One region of the Caulobacter sp. RL271 genome, then DNA from elsewhere that is predicted to be linked to it. Evidence: riboswitches for the same ligand, from Rfam matches in the RefSeq annotation. Region 1 holds a riboswitch; each other region holds the start of a gene.
What was found. Region 1 has a riboswitch for cobalamin ahead of MZV50_RS13460 (TonB-dependent receptor plug domain-containing protein). Riboswitches for the same ligand answer to the same signal wherever they lie in the genome.
Positions count from the first base shown of each region.

Region 2: linked by a shared signal. The riboswitch ahead of cobW (cobalamin biosynthesis protein CobW) and the one ahead of MZV50_RS13460 (TonB-dependent receptor plug domain-containing protein) in region 1 are both predicted to bind cobalamin.
Region 3: linked by a shared signal. The riboswitch ahead of MZV50_RS10880 (HoxN/HupN/NixA family nickel/cobalt transporter) and the one ahead of MZV50_RS13460 (TonB-dependent receptor plug domain-containing protein) in region 1 are both predicted to bind cobalamin.

Region 1 covers NZ_CP096040.1:2,861,639-2,866,903, reverse strand. The annotation lists gene MZV50_RS13480 (MFS transporter) at 1-441, opposite strand, end outside; gene MZV50_RS13470 (IS481 family transposase) at 1,167-2,342, shown strand; gene cobU (bifunctional adenosylcobinamide kinase/adenosylcobinamide-phosphate guanylyltransferase) at 2,373-2,891, opposite strand; cobalamin riboswitch at 2,928-3,115, shown strand; gene MZV50_RS13460 (TonB-dependent receptor plug domain-containing protein) at 3,265-5,214, shown strand; gene cobD (threonine-phosphate decarboxylase CobD) at 5,219-5,265, shown strand, end outside.
Region 2 covers NZ_CP096040.1:2,232,056-2,237,320, forward strand. The annotation lists gene MZV50_RS10845 (alpha-N-acetylglucosaminidase) at 1-588, shown strand, start outside; gene MZV50_RS10850 (acyltransferase family protein) at 613-1,728, shown strand; gene MZV50_RS10855 (histidine-type phosphatase) at 1,731-2,957, shown strand; cobalamin riboswitch at 3,011-3,199, shown strand; gene cobW (cobalamin biosynthesis protein CobW) at 3,306-4,340, shown strand; gene cobN (cobaltochelatase subunit CobN) at 4,340-5,265, shown strand, end outside.
Region 3 covers NZ_CP096040.1:2,241,192-2,246,456, forward strand. The annotation lists gene MZV50_RS10875 (ABC transporter substrate-binding protein) at 1-391, shown strand, start outside; gene MZV50_RS10880 (HoxN/HupN/NixA family nickel/cobalt transporter) at 397-1,443, opposite strand; cobalamin riboswitch at 1,622-1,839, opposite strand; gene MZV50_RS10885 (MBL fold metallo-hydrolase) at 1,894-2,787, opposite strand; gene MZV50_RS10890 (ArsR/SmtB family transcription factor) at 2,862-3,221, shown strand; gene MZV50_RS10895 (rhodanese family protein) at 3,190-3,723, shown strand; gene MZV50_RS10900 (sulfite exporter TauE/SafE family protein) at 3,728-4,504, shown strand; gene MZV50_RS10905 (cytochrome c) at 4,677-5,265, shown strand, end outside.

The DNA.
Region 1 (5,265 bases):
CCACCAGGCGAAGACACGCGAGCGCTGCTGGTAGTCGCTGGACAGAACCGCTCCCCAGGCGGTCTGCGACAGCACCACCATCGAATAGCCGACATAGACGACGGACAGCCAGAACCACAGGTAAAGAGGACCAACGCCGGGCCGCGCCATGAACAGGGCGAAGGCGCCGATGGCGATCACCGGCGTGCCGGCCGCTAGCCAAGGCCGGAAGCGGCCAAAGCGCGACCGCGTGTTGTCCATGAGCCCGCCCAGCACGGGATCCAGAAGCATGTCGAGCAGCTTCACGATCAGGAAGGCCGCGCCGACCGTGGTCAGCGAAAGGCCCAGCGAGGTGACGTAGTACTCGGGCAGATAGACGACCAGCGGCAAGCCCATCGCCGCGATCGGGACGGCCGGCGCGGCGAACCTGGCCAGAGCCCATGACGATTTACGCTGCGTCATCGCTTACTCCTCCCCGCGCTGTTGCTCGCGCTTGGACACAAGGGCCGATGAACGGCCGTTTGAACGAGTGTGCGGGCATTGCGTCATCTGCGCCAGCCTCTTCCTCAATTCGTGGCGTGCGTCCACCGCTTCACGCGGCTGGCCGCTGAAGTTTCTGGAAAGGGACGCGGAGCGCCGGACGACGTCCGGAGTGTGAGTTAGTTGATACCGTTTCGACGAAGCCAGGACGCTCCGCGCGACCGTTATTCGCCAGCGTCCCGTCAGGTGGCCCTGTTCAGGCCTTACCGGGACCCAGGCCTCCGAGTTTCCTCGGAAGCCCAAAGGTCGAAGAGGGCGGATCAATACTGATCAGGACAGACCCTTTTGCCTCCAACCACGCCGACGGCGGGCGGGTGAGCCCAGCAAGCCCAGCCCCGGACTGTCCGAGTATCCCCCTCGGACCTGTCCCCGCTCGATCGCCCCCCGCCGCCACGATGGTCGCTGGCCACGCGCCCTTTCCTCCCGACGAGATGGGATCAGTATGGTGGAGGCCTGAACGCGGATCATTCAGCGGCGTCTGAAATCGACAAGTTATTGATTTGCATGGACTCCACCTCGCGAACTCCGAGGATACGGCGGGTTCAATCCCCGTGAATCCCTCTCTCCATGCTGTACAGATCGGGGAGATAGCGGACACATGTTCGGGGACATGGTGGACACTTTTGGCATGAGGCGGAGGAGCCGACATGCCGTTCAGGGAGTGTTCTTTAGTGTCTCAACGGGAAGAGTTTTGCCGGCTTGCGCTGTCGCCCGGGGGTAAGGTGCGACTGCTCTGTCGCCGCTTCGGGATCAGTCCGACGACGGCCTACAAGTGGTTGGCGCTTTACAAGGCGGCGGGGGTTGAGGGGCTGAGCGATCGGTCGCGTCGGCCGTTGAGCGCTCCGGGCCGCAGCTCGCCCGAGCGGGAGGCGCAGGTCATGGCGGTTCGCCTTGAGCATCCGGCCTGGGGCGGGCGCAAGATCCGCCGTGTGTTGCAGAACCAAGGTCTTGCCCAGCCGCCATCGGCCTCGACGATCACCCAGATCGTTCGCCGACACGGCGCCCTGAACGGCCCCGGAGCCGATCAGGCGCGCGACTGGATCCGGTTCGAGCACGCTGAGCCCAATGACCTGTGGCAGATGGACTTCAAGGGCTGGTTCGCGCTGGGCGGGCGGCGATGTCATCCCCTGACGGTGCTGGATGACCATTCCCGTTACGCCCTGGAGGTCGGGGCGTGCGGCGACCAGACGGGCGAGACGGTGCGCGAGCGTCTGGAGGCGGTGTTCCGCCGCTACGGCCTGCCCTGGCGCATCCTGTGCGACAATGGCCCGCCCTGGGGTTCAGCCGGTCATGGCGAGCACTCCAGCTTCAGCGTCTGGCTGATGGATCTGGATATCGCCGTCTCTCACGGCCGCCCCTATCATCCCCAGACCCAGGGCAAGGACGAACGTTTCCATCGCACCCTGAACGCCGAGGCGCTCGACGCGCGAACCTTCAGGTCCCTTGCCCACGCCCAGAGCGCCTTCGACGCCTGGCGAACGGTCTACAACCTCAAGCGGCCTCACGAAGCCCTGGCCATGGACACCCCCGCCACCCGCTATCGCATGAGTCAAAGATCCATGCCCGACAGCATCCGCCCGCCAGAATACGAGCCCCAGGCCACCGTGCGGAAGATCAGCAGCAGCGGCCAGTTCGCCTTCAAGGGCCGCACCTTGCGGACATCCAAGGCCTTCGCCGGAAAGCAAATGGCCTTACGCGCCACCAACCAGGATGGCCTCTTCGACCTCTGCTACCGCCGTCACGTCGTGGCCCAGATCGACCTACGTCAGAGCAAAACCGTCCACCATGTCCCCGAACATGTGTCCACCTTGTCTCCGGTCTGAACACATGCGAGAGGGATTTCCGCTCACCCTTCACCCCTGTGGCTTCAGCCGCAGTGGCAATCCCGCCGCCACGAAATAGACCTCGTCGACCGCCTGGGCGAGCCGCTGGTGCAATCGTCCCGCCTCGTCGCGGAAACGGCGGCCCAGCGGCGTCTCGGGGACGAGTCCCAGGCCGACCTCGTTGCTGACCAGCCAGAGCCGGGCGGGGCAGGCCGCCGCCGCCGCGACCAGTTCGGTCGCCGCCGCCTCGACGTCGCGTTCGGCCAGCATCAGGTTCGACAGCCACAGGGTCAGACAGTCGACCACGGCGACCGCGTCGGCGGGCAGGGCGGTGATCGCGCCCGACAGGTCCAGCGGCGCCTCGATGGTGATCCACGATTCGCCTCGGTCGGCCCGGTGGCGGGCGATCCGCTCGGCCATCTCGTCGTCGAACGCCTGACCGGTCGCGATCAGGGTTGGGCGACCGCCAAACGCCACGTTTTCCGCGGCTTTCTGGGCGAAGGCGCTCTTGCCGGAACGGGCCCCGCCCAGCACCAGGGTCGATGTCATGGAAGCTCCACATTGACGGTGTGCGGCGCAGCATATAGGGCTGGCGGCGCGTCAGGCTCCTCGAAAGAGGATTAAAAGGGAACGAGGTTCAAGACCTCGGCTGCCCCCGCAACTGTAAGCGGCGAGCTCTCGCGTCACATGCCACTGGGGTCCAGACCCTGGGAAGGCGACGCCAAGAGCAACGACCCGCGAGCCAGGAGACCTGCCCGGCGTGGTCGTTCATCGCTTGGCCGGGGTGCGCCAAACGAACGGGGTCTCCCGAGAAACGACAGTCACAGGGCCGCGCCGCGGTCCGGGGCGTACGCGTGGCTTTTGCGGGCTTGCGAGTGCGTCGCGGATCAACGCGCGGGTCGTTTCGAAAAGGGGAAAGACCATGATCCGAGCGCTTATCAGCTCCACCGCTCTCGCTACCGTCCTGCTCGCCGGGGCCGCCCACGCAGACGACCAGAAGGCGCCCGAGGCCGACGTCGCCGGCAACACCGGCGCCAATGGCGTCGCCGAACTGGTGGTCACCGCCACCCGCACCGCCCAGCCGATCGAGAAGGTCGGGGCGTCGGTCACCGTCCTGACGCAAGGCGCCATCGAGGCCAGCCAGGCGGTTTCCATCGTCGAGCTCCTGGCCCAGACGCCGGGCGTCAGCTTCACCCGCAATGGCGGGCCGGGGACCTCGACCAGCCTGAACATCCGCGGCGCCGAGACCCAGCACACCGTGGTGCTGATCGATGGCGTCAAGCTGAACGACCCGTCCTCGACCCAGGGCGGCTTCAACAGCGGCAACCTGCTGGTCGGCGACATCTCGCGCATCGAGATCCTGCGCGGCGCCCAGTCGACCCTGTGGGGCAGCCAGGCCATCGGCGGCGTGGTCAACATCGTCACCGCCGATCCGACCGTTCCGTTCACGACCTCGGTCGACGTCGAAGGCGGCGCGCGCCAGACCGGCTATCTGCGCGCCGGCCTGGGCGGCGCCAGCGACAAGATCACCTGGCGGGTGGCCGGCGGCTTCTACTCGACCGACGGCTTCTCGGCCTGGAAGACCGGCAAGGAGACCGACGGCTACCAGAACCGAGGCCTGTCGGGTCGTCTGCGCTACACGTTCAGCGACGCGGTTTCGGCCGAGGTTCGCTCTGTCTATTCGAAGGGCAAGAACGACTTCGACACCTTCAACGGCGACAGCAGCGAATACGGCCGCACCGAGGAACTGGTCGTCTATACGGGCCTGAACTTCGCCCTGCTGGACGGCCGCTGGAACAACCGCGTCGGCTATGCCTACACCGACACGGACCGTGAGAACATCAACCCGCTGCGCCCGACCGTCCCGCAGACCTTCGACGCCGCCGGCAAGAACAAACGCTGGGAGTACCAGGGCGTGTTCGCGTTCACCGACGTGTTCAGCGCCACCTTCGGGGCCGAGAGCGAGAAGGCGCGCATGCGCACGCGCTCGCCGTCGACCTTCGACCCGAACCCGGTGTTCAAGACAGGCAAGGTCGGCGTCGACAGCGTCTATGGCCAGCTGCAGGCCGAGGTGGTCAAGGGTCTGACCCTGACCGCCGGCGTCCGCTACGAAGACCACGACACCTACGGTTCGCACACCCTGGGCCAGGCCTCGGCCGCCTGGGCGCTGAACGAAGGGAACACCGTGCTGCGCGCCAGCTTCGGCCAGGGCTTCCGCGCCCCGGGTCTCTACGAGCTCTACAGCGAATACGGCAACCTGGACCTGTCGCCCGAGAAGTTCGACAGCTGGGACGCCGGCGTCGAGCAACGCTTCTTCGGCGGCAAGGCTCGCGCCTCGGCCACCTGGTTCCAGCGCGAGGCCGACAACGAGATCCGCTTCTTCTCGTGCACCGGCGGCACCGATCCGCTGTGCGCGCCCGGCGGAACCCCGCGCTTCGGCTACTACAGCAACGTCCAGAAGACCAAGGCGCAAGGCGTCGAGCTGATCGGCGAGATCAAGCCGGTCGCGGGCCTGACGGTCACGGGCAACTACACCTACACCGACGCCCAGTCGGAGTCGGGCGCCAGCAAGGGCAAGCAGCTGACCCGTCGCCCCAAGAACATGGGCAATCTGTCGGCGGCCTATCGCTGGCCGGTGGGCCTGACCACCACGGTGGCGGCGCGCTACGTGGGCAAGACCTACAACAACGATCTCAACACCCAGGTGGTGAAGGATTATACGCTGGTCGACCTGCGGGCCGCCTACACGATCAACGAGACCTACGAGGTCTTCGGTCGCGTCGAGAACGCCTTCGACAAGGACTATCAGGCCATCCTGAACTACGGCACGCCCGGACGCGGGGCCTTCGTCGGCCTGCGGGCGCGCTTCTAGGCCGATGACGGCGTCGATTTCCACCATCGGCGCCTTCCGGCACGGCGGCCG
Region 2 (5,265 bases), 630 kb from region 1:
GTGCGGGCGTTGACGGCCCAGGCCGACGCCTATGCCGACCAGCCGCTGTTCGTGCTGGATTTGGTCGACGCGACGCGGCATCTGGCCAGCCTGGAGATCGATGACCAACTGCAAATCGCCGTGGCCGCCTATCGCGCTGGCGATGTCGCCGCCGGCGATCGCGCGCGGGCGCGGATCGAGGCGTTGGCGCTGCGGATCGACGCGCTGCTGGGCGTCCAGCCCGAGACCCTGGCGACCTGGATCGACGACGCCAAGGCGTATGGCGACACCCCGGCCGACGCGGCCGCCTATGTCGCCAACGCCAAGGCCCAGGTCACGGTGTGGGGTGGGGAGGGCAACCTCAACGACTACGCCTCCAAGGCCTGGCAGGGGCTGTATCGCGACTTCTACCTGCCGCGCTGGTCGCGGTTCCTCGACGCGCTGAAGGCGGCCGGGACGGGGGCGTTCGACGAGGCGGCGGTCACCAAGGACGGCATCGCCTGGGAACGCGCCTGGGTCGCCGCCGACAGCGTCTATCGGCGCGAGCCGCCCGCCGATCCCGTCGCCGGGGTCAGGGGGCTGATCGCGCGCCTGGACCAAGCCCACTAGAAGAACACCAAAGGGGGGGAATGAATGACCAAACCCGCGCGCTTCCTGTCCCTGGATGTCTTCCGGGGACTGACGGTCTGCCTGATGATCGTCGTCAATACGATGGGGCCGGGCGCCAAGGCCTACACCCAGTTGGTGCATGCGCCATGGTTCGGGTTCACGGCGGCGGACGCGGTGTTTCCGTCGTTCCTGTTCGCGGTCGGCTGCTCGATGGCCTTCGCCTTCTCGCGGGCGATCCCGTTGGGCGAGTTCGCGGCCAAGGTGCTGCGGCGCGGGGCGCTGATCTTCTTGCTGGGTTTCCTGATGTACTGGTTCCCGTTCGTCCACAAGGTCGACGGGCACTGGGTCGGCAACCCGCTCTCAGAGACGCGGGTGTTGGGCGTGCTGCAGCGGATCGCGATCTGCTACGTGCTGGCCGCCTTCGCCGTTCGGTGGCTGTCGCCACGCTGGATCGTCGTGCTGTCGGCCGTGCTGCTGCTGGGCTACTGGGCGATCCTGATGGCCTTCGGCGATCCGGCCGCGCCGCTGTCCAAGCTGGGCAACGCCGGCACCCATCTGGACCTGTTGCTGATCGGCCAGAACCATCTCTATCGCAAGGATGGCGGCTTCGATCCCGAAGGCCTGCTGGGCGCGCTGCCGGCGACGGTCAACGTCCTGGCCGGCTACCTGGCAGCGCGCGTCCTGAAAGAGAATGTCGGCGACCGCAAGGCCGTGATCCGGATGGCCCTGGCCGGCGTCGTTCTGATCGCCGCCGCCCTGGCCTGGAACCCGGCGTTCCCGATCGCCAAGAAGCTGTGGACCGGCAGCTTCGTGCTGCTGACGGTCGGCATTGATCTGATCGTTCTGGCCGGGTTGACCGTGCTGCTCGAGGGCAAGTCGCCGAACCCGGCGACGCGCTTCTTCCAGGTGTTCGGCCTCAATCCACTGGTGATCTACCTGTTCTCGGAACTGTTCGTCGTCGTCCTGAACATGATCGAGGTCGCGCCGGGCATGGGCGTCTATGGCTGGATCGGGATCCATGTCTTCCAGGCCCTGACGCCGGGCGCGCTGGGCTCGCTGCTGTGCGCGATCGCCTACATGCTGGTCTGTTGGCTGCTGGGCTATGTCATGGACCGTCGCGGCATCGTGGTGAAGCTGTGAGCATGCGCTTGTCCATACGGCTCGCCGCTCTCGCGGCCGCCTTGCTGTCGGCGACGTCGGCGCTGGCCGCGCCCTCGGGCGATCGCCTGGAAAAGGTGGTCATCCTCAGCCGCCATGGCGTGCGCGCGGCGATGTCGACGCCCGAGCGGCTGGGCGAGGCTTCGGCCAGGCCGTGGCCGCGCTTCGATGTTCCGCCGGGGCACCTGACCGTACGGGGCGGCCGGATGGTCACGCTGATGGGCGACTACTATCGCCAGCTCTACGCGGCCGAAGGCCTGCTGAAGGCCGGTGACTGTGGCGCGGCCTATTACTGGGCCAACGTCACCCAGCGTACGATCGCCACCGGCGAAGCCTACGCCAAGGGGCTGATCCCGACTTGCGCCAACACCGTCCATACGGTGGGCGAGGGCAAGGACGATCCGATGTTCGAGCCGGTCAAGGCCGGCGTCGTCTCGCCCGACAAGGCCTTGGCCAAGGCCGCCGTGGCCGGCCGGGCCGGCGGCGATCTGACCGCCTGGAGCGCCAGTCACCGCCAGGAAGTCGAGCAACTGGACGCCTTCCTGATGCAGTGCGGCAAGGGGCCGTGCCCACCCGCGCCGGGCAAGCGCCGCGCGCTCGACGCCAAGCCCGGCTTCGTCGATGGCGAGGATCTGGTCAGCCTCTCGGGGCCCGAGGCGTTCGCGTCAGGCGTCACCGAGAGCCTGCTGATGGCCTGGGCCGACGGCGGCGACTTCGCGGGTCTGGGCTGGAAGGGCGTCGACGAGGACGCCCTGACCCGGACCTTCTTCCTGCACCAGGCCGAGTTCGACCTGCGCCTGCGCACGCCCTATGTGGCCCAGGCGCTGGCGGGGAATATCACGGGCCGGATTCTCGACTCCCTGGATGGCGGAAGCGCGCCGATCGGCCCTTCCGACGCCAAGGTCGTGGTGATCGCCGGTCATGACGGCACCCTGGCCACGGTCGGTGGGCTGCTGCGGCTGGAATGGACGCTGCCGGGCTATCAGCCCAACCAGATCCAGCCGGGCGCGGCCCTGGTGTTCGAGCGCTGGCTGCGAGCCGATGGCGTCCGGGTGATCCGGACGCGGTTCACCGGCCAGAGCCTTTCACAACTGCGCGCCGCCACGCCCCTGACCCTGGCCGCGCCGCCCTGGCTACCCCGGTGTTCATCCCTGGCTGCAGCACCGCCACGCCCGCCTTCGACTGTCCGGTCGCGCGCCTGCGCGAGGTGACCGCCGGGCGCTGAGCCGCCCTGGCGAGGCCTTGACCCCGCGGGCGGCGCGGCCTACGCCCTAGGTTCGAAGGCATGGGGGCCGCGAGGCCTCCGGGAATGCGGTGTGAAACCGCGGCTGCCCCCGCAACTGTGATCGTCCGTCGATCCTCACGGCTCAACGCCACTGGGACCTCGCGTCCTGGGAAGGCGCCGCGAGGGGAGGGCGTAAGCCAGGAGACCGGCCTTCGTGACCATGAAGCAGGCCGGGCGGGGTGCACCGGTGCGGTAGAGCACGACCCGCGCGGCCAGACGCAACGGGTCCGCGCGCCGTCACGTCCCCCGTCCGCCCCAGGCGGAGGCGAGGACGATGGCGAGAATTCCCACCACGGTGGTGACCGGCTTCCTGGGAGCGGGCAAGACCACCCTGATCCGGCATCTGCTGGAGAACGCCGGCGGCCGGCGTCTGGCCGTCGTGGTCAACGAGTTCGGCGACGTCGGCATCGACGGCGAGATCCTGCGCGGCTGCGGCGTCGAGGGCTGCGCGGACGACGACATTCTGGAACTGGCCAACGGCTGCATCTGCTGCACCGTCGCCGACGACTTCCTGCCGACGCTGCGAAAGCTGATCGACCGGCCCAATCCGCCCGAGCATATCCTGATCGAGACCTCGGGCCTGGCCCTGCCCAAGCCGCTGGTCAAGGCCTTCACCTGGCCGGAGGTGCGCACCCGCGCGACCGTCGATGGCGTGATCGCCATGATCGACGCCGACGCCGTGGCGGCCGGTCGCTTCGCCCATGACGAGGCCGCCTTGGCCAAGGCGCGCGAGGCCGATCCGACCCTTGATCACGACACCCCGCTGGAGGAGCTGTTCGAAGAACAGCTGGGCTGCGCCGATCTTGTCATCCTCAACAAGACCGACCTGATCGACGCTCAGACCCTGGCCCGGGTCGAGGCTTCGCTGGCCGAGCACCTGCGCCCGGGCGTCAAGGTGGTCCACGCCCGCCAGGGAGCGCTGGACCCGGCCGTGCTGCTGGGCCTGGGTGTCGCGGCCGAGGACGATCTCGACAGCCGCAAGTCGCACCATGAAGGCGAGGACGATCATGATCACGACGACTTCGACAGCTTCGTGGTGCGCGGCGGCGTCGTGGGTGACGTCGATGTCCTGACCGCGCGCCTGAAGGGGGCGCTGGAAGCCCACGACATCCTGCGCCTCAAGGGCGTGGTGGCGGTCCAGGGCAAGCCGGCCCGCCTGATCGTCCAGGCTGTCGGACCGCGCATCCAGACCTATTTCGACCGGCCTTGGCGCGAGGGCGAGGCTCGCGCCTCGTCGCTGGTGGTGATCGGCGAGAAGGGGCTGAACGCGGAGGCCATCGCTCCGCTGATCGCGGCCATGATCGCCTGATGCATCTGCTCGCTGTCCAGCCGGGCCAGGTTCTCGACGGCGAGGAGGCGGTCGACCTGGGGCAGAGCCCCGGCGATATCGTCGTCCTGTCGGCCGCCGACAGCGACCTGGCGTGCCTGTCCCAGGCGCTGGCCGGACTGCCCGACGATTTCCCGACCGTCCGTCTGGCCAATCTGCTGCGGCTCAAGCATCCGCTGTCGGTGGACCTGCATGTCGAGCAGGTGATCGACAAGGCCCGGATCGTCGTCGCGCGGCTGGTCGGCGGACGGGCCTACTGGCCCTACGGCCTGGACGAGATCGCCGCGTCGTGCCGGCGGCGTGGGGCGCTGTTCGTGGCGCTGCTGGACGAGGAGGTCGACCGCGAGGGGCGGGACGTGTCCATCGCTCCGCACGAGGTCTGCGACCGGATCTTCGCCTATCTGCGCCAGGGCGGGATCGGCAACGCCCGCAACCTGCTCCTCTACGCGGCCGACCTGATCGGCCAGGCGCGAGGGGCTTGGAGCGAACCCGCGCCGCTGTTGGACGCCGGTTTCTACTGGCCGGGCCAGCGGGTCACGGACCTGGCCGGCCTGCGCGCCGCGTGGTCGCCCGATCGGCCCAAGGCGGCGCTGGTCTTCTACCGGGCCCTGATGGCGGCCGGGACGACCCAGGCGATCGACGCCCACGTCACGGCTCTGGTCGCTCGGGGGTTCGACGTCGCGCCGATCTTCGTTCAGAGCCTCAAGACCCCGTTCGCTGCCGATCTGGTCGCCGAGACCTTCGCCCGGATCGCGCCGGATGTCGTGCTAAACGCCACGGCCTTCGCGGTGTCCAGTCCGGGCGACGACCGCCGAGCCAGCCCGCTGGAAATCGGCGACGCGCCGGTGCTGCAGCTGGTGTTCGCAGGGCTGGACCGCGCCGCCTGGGAAGCCAGCGCGCGGGGGCT
Region 3 (5,265 bases), 620 kb from region 1:
GCCGCGGCTGCGGGCGCTGGTCTATCAGTCCGGTGGACTGGCGGCCGGACCCGCGACCCTGCTGGGCGAGATGCTGGAGCGCTGCGGCTTCGAGAACGGCGCGGCGCGCTATGGCCTGCGCAAGTGGGGATCGGTGTCGCTGGAGCGGGTCCTGGCCGACCCGCCGCAGGTGCTGCTGGCCGGCGCGCGGGCCGAGGGAGCGCCCACCTGGGCCGATCGCGTCATCGACCATCCCGCGCTGGAAAGCCTGCGACCGCGCACCTTCCGAGCCGGCTTCCCCCAGAAGCTGATCTATTGCGGCGGGCCGGTGCTGATCGAGACCGCCAAGGTCCTGGCCAAGGCGCGGCGGCGGGCCGAGGCCTGGGCCCGCCAGCGCTCCTTGCGCGACTGACCGCGTCACGGGCGCGGCGTCGCCCGCACCTCCATCGCGTCGAAGCCGCGCCAACGATAGATGGCGAACGAGCCCAGCCAGGCGACGGCGAATATGCCGATGACGATATAGCCGAGCAGGCCCATGTGCTCGGAGATGGCGCCGGCCACGTCCCAGAGACCCCCGGTCAGGGCCAGCTTCTCGGACAGCAGGGCCAGGGTCTGGACCGTGCCGATCACCACGGCGATGACGACGGAGATCAGGGTGATCACCAGGTTGTAGTAGAGCTTGCGCATCGGCTTGACGAAGGCCCACTCGTAGGCCCCCAGCATCATCACCCCGTCGGTGGTGTCGACCAGCGCCATGCCGGCCGCGAACAGGGCGGGGAACACCAGGACCACGGCCAGGGACAGGCCGTCCGACGCCTGACCGGCGGCCAGGCCCAGCAGGCTGACCTCGGTGGCCGTGTCGAATCCCAGGCCGAACAGGAAGCCCAGCGGGGCCATGTGCCAGCTCTTGGTGATGATCTTGAACAGCGGCCGCACCAGGCGCGAGACCAGGCCCCGGTCGGCGAGCAGCAGGTCGAGATCCTCCTCGACATAGGCGCCGGTGCGGCGCGCCTGGGTGAAGGCCTTCCAGACTCCGCGCAGGATCACGAGGTTGATCGCGGCGATGCCGAACAGGAAGAACGCCGAGATCGACGTCGCGACCACGCCGCCGACGCCCTTGAAGGTCTCGATCTCGGACAGCGCGCCGGCGGCCAGGGCGATCAGGATCGCGGCGATCACCACCACGGCCGAATGGCCCAGGGCGAAGAAGAAGCCGACCCCCACGGGACGCTGGCCGTCCTGCATCAGCTTGCGGGTGACGTTGTCGATCGCGGCGATGTGGTCGGCGTCCACGGCGTGACGCAGGCCGAAGCTGTAAGCCAGCAACGCCGTTCCCAGCAGCATCGGCTTGTCGTGCAGCAGCGCCAGCGCCCACAGCCACGCGCCGACATTGGCGGCGACCAGCAGGCCGTAGACACCGATCAGGCGACCGCGCAGGGCGCCGGGTGAAATCAACTTGGGCATCTTCATCCCCGTCAGCGCCTGGGCGACATGACGAGGGGCCTCCACCGCGCGGACGCGCGATGGCCGACACCGGCGGCGTGGGCGCTGGACGGCGCGCGCCGGACGTCGGAGCGGCCCTTCGCCGCTCGTTCGTCGCTCAGACGGAACACCGTGCCGCGGCCATCCCCTGGGCCAGGGCAAGAGCGACCCGACGCCGGCAGGTCTCCTGGCTCGCGGGTCGTCGCGCTTCGCACGCCTTCCCAGGCCTCGAAGAGGCCCAGTGGCTGGCCCTGTGGGGCCGAGTGCGTCGCGCTATCCGCTTACAGTTGCAGGGACAGCCGCGGATTTGGAGGCCAGGCCTCCGCACCGCATTCCCGATTAAGCTCCTTTCGGAGCACCGGCGCGATCACGGCGATGGAAGCTCCACCGCCGATAACGGCAGTAGGCCAAAAGCCGCCGGGCGCCAAGGTTTCACCCGCCTTTGCCGCGACCAGGCCTGGGCTCGGCGTCCGCTCGTGTCACGGGCAAGCGCAGGAACACCTGTCCGGCTGGGGTGGGGTCGGGCAGGGCGCCGGCGCGGATGTTCACCTGCAGGGACGGCAGGATCAGGGTCGGGGCCGACAGGGTGGCGTCTCGCGCCGTCCGCATGGCGACGAAGGCGTCCTCGTCCAGACCATCCCGCACATGGATGTTACGGGCGCGCTCGTCGGCGACGGTCGTCTCCCACCGATGATCCGAACGGCCTTCGGGAAGATAGTCGTGCCCGACGAAGATGCGGGTCTCCGGCGGCAGGGATAGCACCTTGCGGATCGACCGATACAGGGTCCGCGCGTCGCCGCCCGGAAAATCGGCGCGGGCGGTTCCATAGTCGGGCATGAAGAGCGTGTCGCCCACGAAGGCCGCGTCGCCGATCGTGTAGGTCATGCAGGCGGGGGTGTGCCCAGGCGTATGCATCGCGCCGATCGTCAAGGCGCCGAGGGTCAGGACGTCGCCTTCGTTGATCAGCACGTCGAAGACAGAGCCGTCGTCGGAGACGTCGGCCTCGAACACGGGGATGAAGGTCTTCTGCACCTCGATGATCCGGGCGCCGATCACCACCTTGGCGCCGGTCTCGTGGCGGATGTAGTCGGCGGCCGACAGGTGGTCGGCGTGGGCGTGGGTCTCCAGCACATAGGCCAGCTTCAGACCTCGCGCCCGAATAGCCTCCAGCAGGGTGTCGGCTGAACGGGTCGAGAGCTTGCCGGCCTTGGGCTCGAAATCCAGCACGGGATCGATGATCGCGGCCCAGTGGGTGGCCGGATCGGCGACGATGTAGCTGGCGGTGAAGGTGGCGGGATCGAAAAACGCTTGAACGTCGGGTCGCATGGCCGGAGCCTCCGATGGGCGAGATCCTTTATATTAGATCTTGCTAAATTAGATCAAGCTAATATATGGCGTTCATGTTCGATCTCTCGCGTTTCGATGTCAGCCAGTTCGAGGCCAGCGCCGCGCAGGCCGCCAAGCTCCTGCGCGCCTTGGCCAACGAGCGGCGGCTGATGATCCTGTGCCAGCTCGCCGATGGCGAACGGACGGTGGGGCAGATCCAGCCCCTGGTCGGCCTTTCGCAGTCGGCGCTCTCGCAGCACCTGGCGGTGCTGCGGGACGAGGGCGTCGTGGCCTCGCGCCGCGAAGCCACGAGCGTCTGGTACCGGATCGCCGATCCCGCCGCCCTCAAGGTGGTCGGCACGCTCGCGGAGATCTTTTGCCCTCCAGCGGAGAACGCCGCCCATGACCGAGATTCTGCATCCTCTGACGCCTGAAGAGGCCGCCCGGCGCCTGGCCGAAGGCCGCGCCGTTCTGATCGATATCCGCGAGCCCGACGAGTTCGCCAGGCGTCGTGCGAAGGGGGCGTTGTCGCGCCCGCTGTCCACCCTGGACGCCAGGGGCCTGGGGCTGCCCGATGCGCGCGAGGTGATCTTCACCTGCCGGTCGGGCATGCGCACCGGCGCCAATGGCGAACGGCTCGTGGCCGCCTGCGGGCGTCCGGCTTACGTGGTGAAAGGCGGCCTCGACGCCTGGGACGGCGTTGGCCTGCCGGTCGAGATCGATGACAAGGCGCCGCTGGAAATGATGCGCCAAGTCCAGATCGCCGCCGGGTTGCTGGTACTGGCGGGCGTGATCCTGGGGCTGACGGTCTCGCCCTGGTTTCTGGGCTTGGCCGGGTTCGTCGGCGCGGGCTTGACCTTCGCGGGGGCCACCGGCTTCTGCGGCATGGCGCGGCTGCTGGCCCTGGCGCCCTGGAACCGTCCGGCGGCGGCGTGAAGCCATGGACGCCAGCCTTCTCGCGGCCGTCCTGAGCGGGGCGATCGTGGCGCTGCTGCTGACGCTGTTCGGTGGCGGCGGCTCGGTGCTTGCCACGCCCTTGCTGCTCTATCTCGTCGGGGTTCGGGACCCGCACGTGGCGATCGGGACCTCGGCCGCCGCCGTGGCGGTGAACGCCGCCGTCGGCCTAGCCGCCCAGGCTCGGGCCGGCCGCGTCAAGTGGCCCTGCGCCCTGACCTTCGGCGCGCCGGGCCTGCTGGGTTCGCTGGCCGGCGCGCACCTGGCCAAGGCCGTGCCCGGAAATCACCTGCTGGCCGCGTTCGCCCTGGCCATGGCGGCGGTCGGCCTGTCGATGTTTCGCGCACCAGGCTCGCCGGGCGACCCGGATGTCCATATCGATCCGGACAAAGCCCTGCGGCTGGTTCCCGTTGGGACCGCCACGGGCCTGGCGGCGGGCTTCTTCGGGATCGGCGGCGGGTTCCTGATCGCGCCGGGCCTGATGGCGGCCACGGGCATGACGCTCGCGAACGCGACGGCCTCGTCGCTGGTGTCGGTCACGCTGTTCGGCGCGGCGACCAGCGTCAGCTACGCGGCGTCGGGACTCGTGGACGGGCCGCTGTTCCTGGCCCTGATCCTGGGCGGTGGCGTGGGCGTATTGGCGGGCGCGCGCCTGGCGCCGCGTCTGGCGTCGCGCGCCTTGCTGGCGCGTCGGCTCTTCGCCGCCATGATCGTCGCGACGGCCGTCTATGTGCTCTGGCGCGCGACGGCGGGCCAAGCGTGACGCCCTCGCGCGAACGGGCCGGAGGCTTAGGCTAGAAACCGTCTCCTGCGATCGTCTCGCAGGAGGCGCCTAAGCCTTGCCTGGGGCGGAGTTTGCTTTCAAGCTCCCCGCATCTGGCCTTGTTGCGGAAGCAGCGTCGAGCGTCCGCCCGAGACCGCCAGGAGGCCCTCTCGTGCTGAAACGTATCCTCGTCGGGTTCCTGGCTCTGGCGGTCGTGGGGCTGGTTGGCTTCGGCGTCTTCGCTTGGCGCCCGTCGATCGGCAAGATCGCGCCGCCTGCGCCGACCAGCTTCTCCCTGGACATGGTCGCGCGAGGCGAGGTGCTCGCGGGGGCGGGGTATTGCTCGACCTGTCACACCACCAAGGGCGGGCAGCCATTCGCCGGCGGCTACCCGATGAAGACCAGTTTCGGTGTGATCTACTCGACCAACATCACGCCCGACCCCAAGACGGGGATCGGCGCCTGGTCGGAAGCGGCGTTCAGTCGGGCGCTGCGCGAGGGCGTCGGCCGCGACGGTTCGCACCTCTTCCCGGCCTTGCCCTATGATCACTTCACCAAGCTGTCGGACGCCGACGTCTCGGCCCTCTACGCCTACATGATGACGCGGCCGGCCGTCGTCGCGCCGGCCAAGCGCAACGGCATTCCCTTCCCGCTGAACATTCGCGCCTTGCAGGCCGGCTGGAAGCTTCTGTTCTTCAAGCCGGGGCGCTTCGAGCCCGACAAGACCAAGAGCCCGGAATGGAACCGCGGCGCCTACCTGG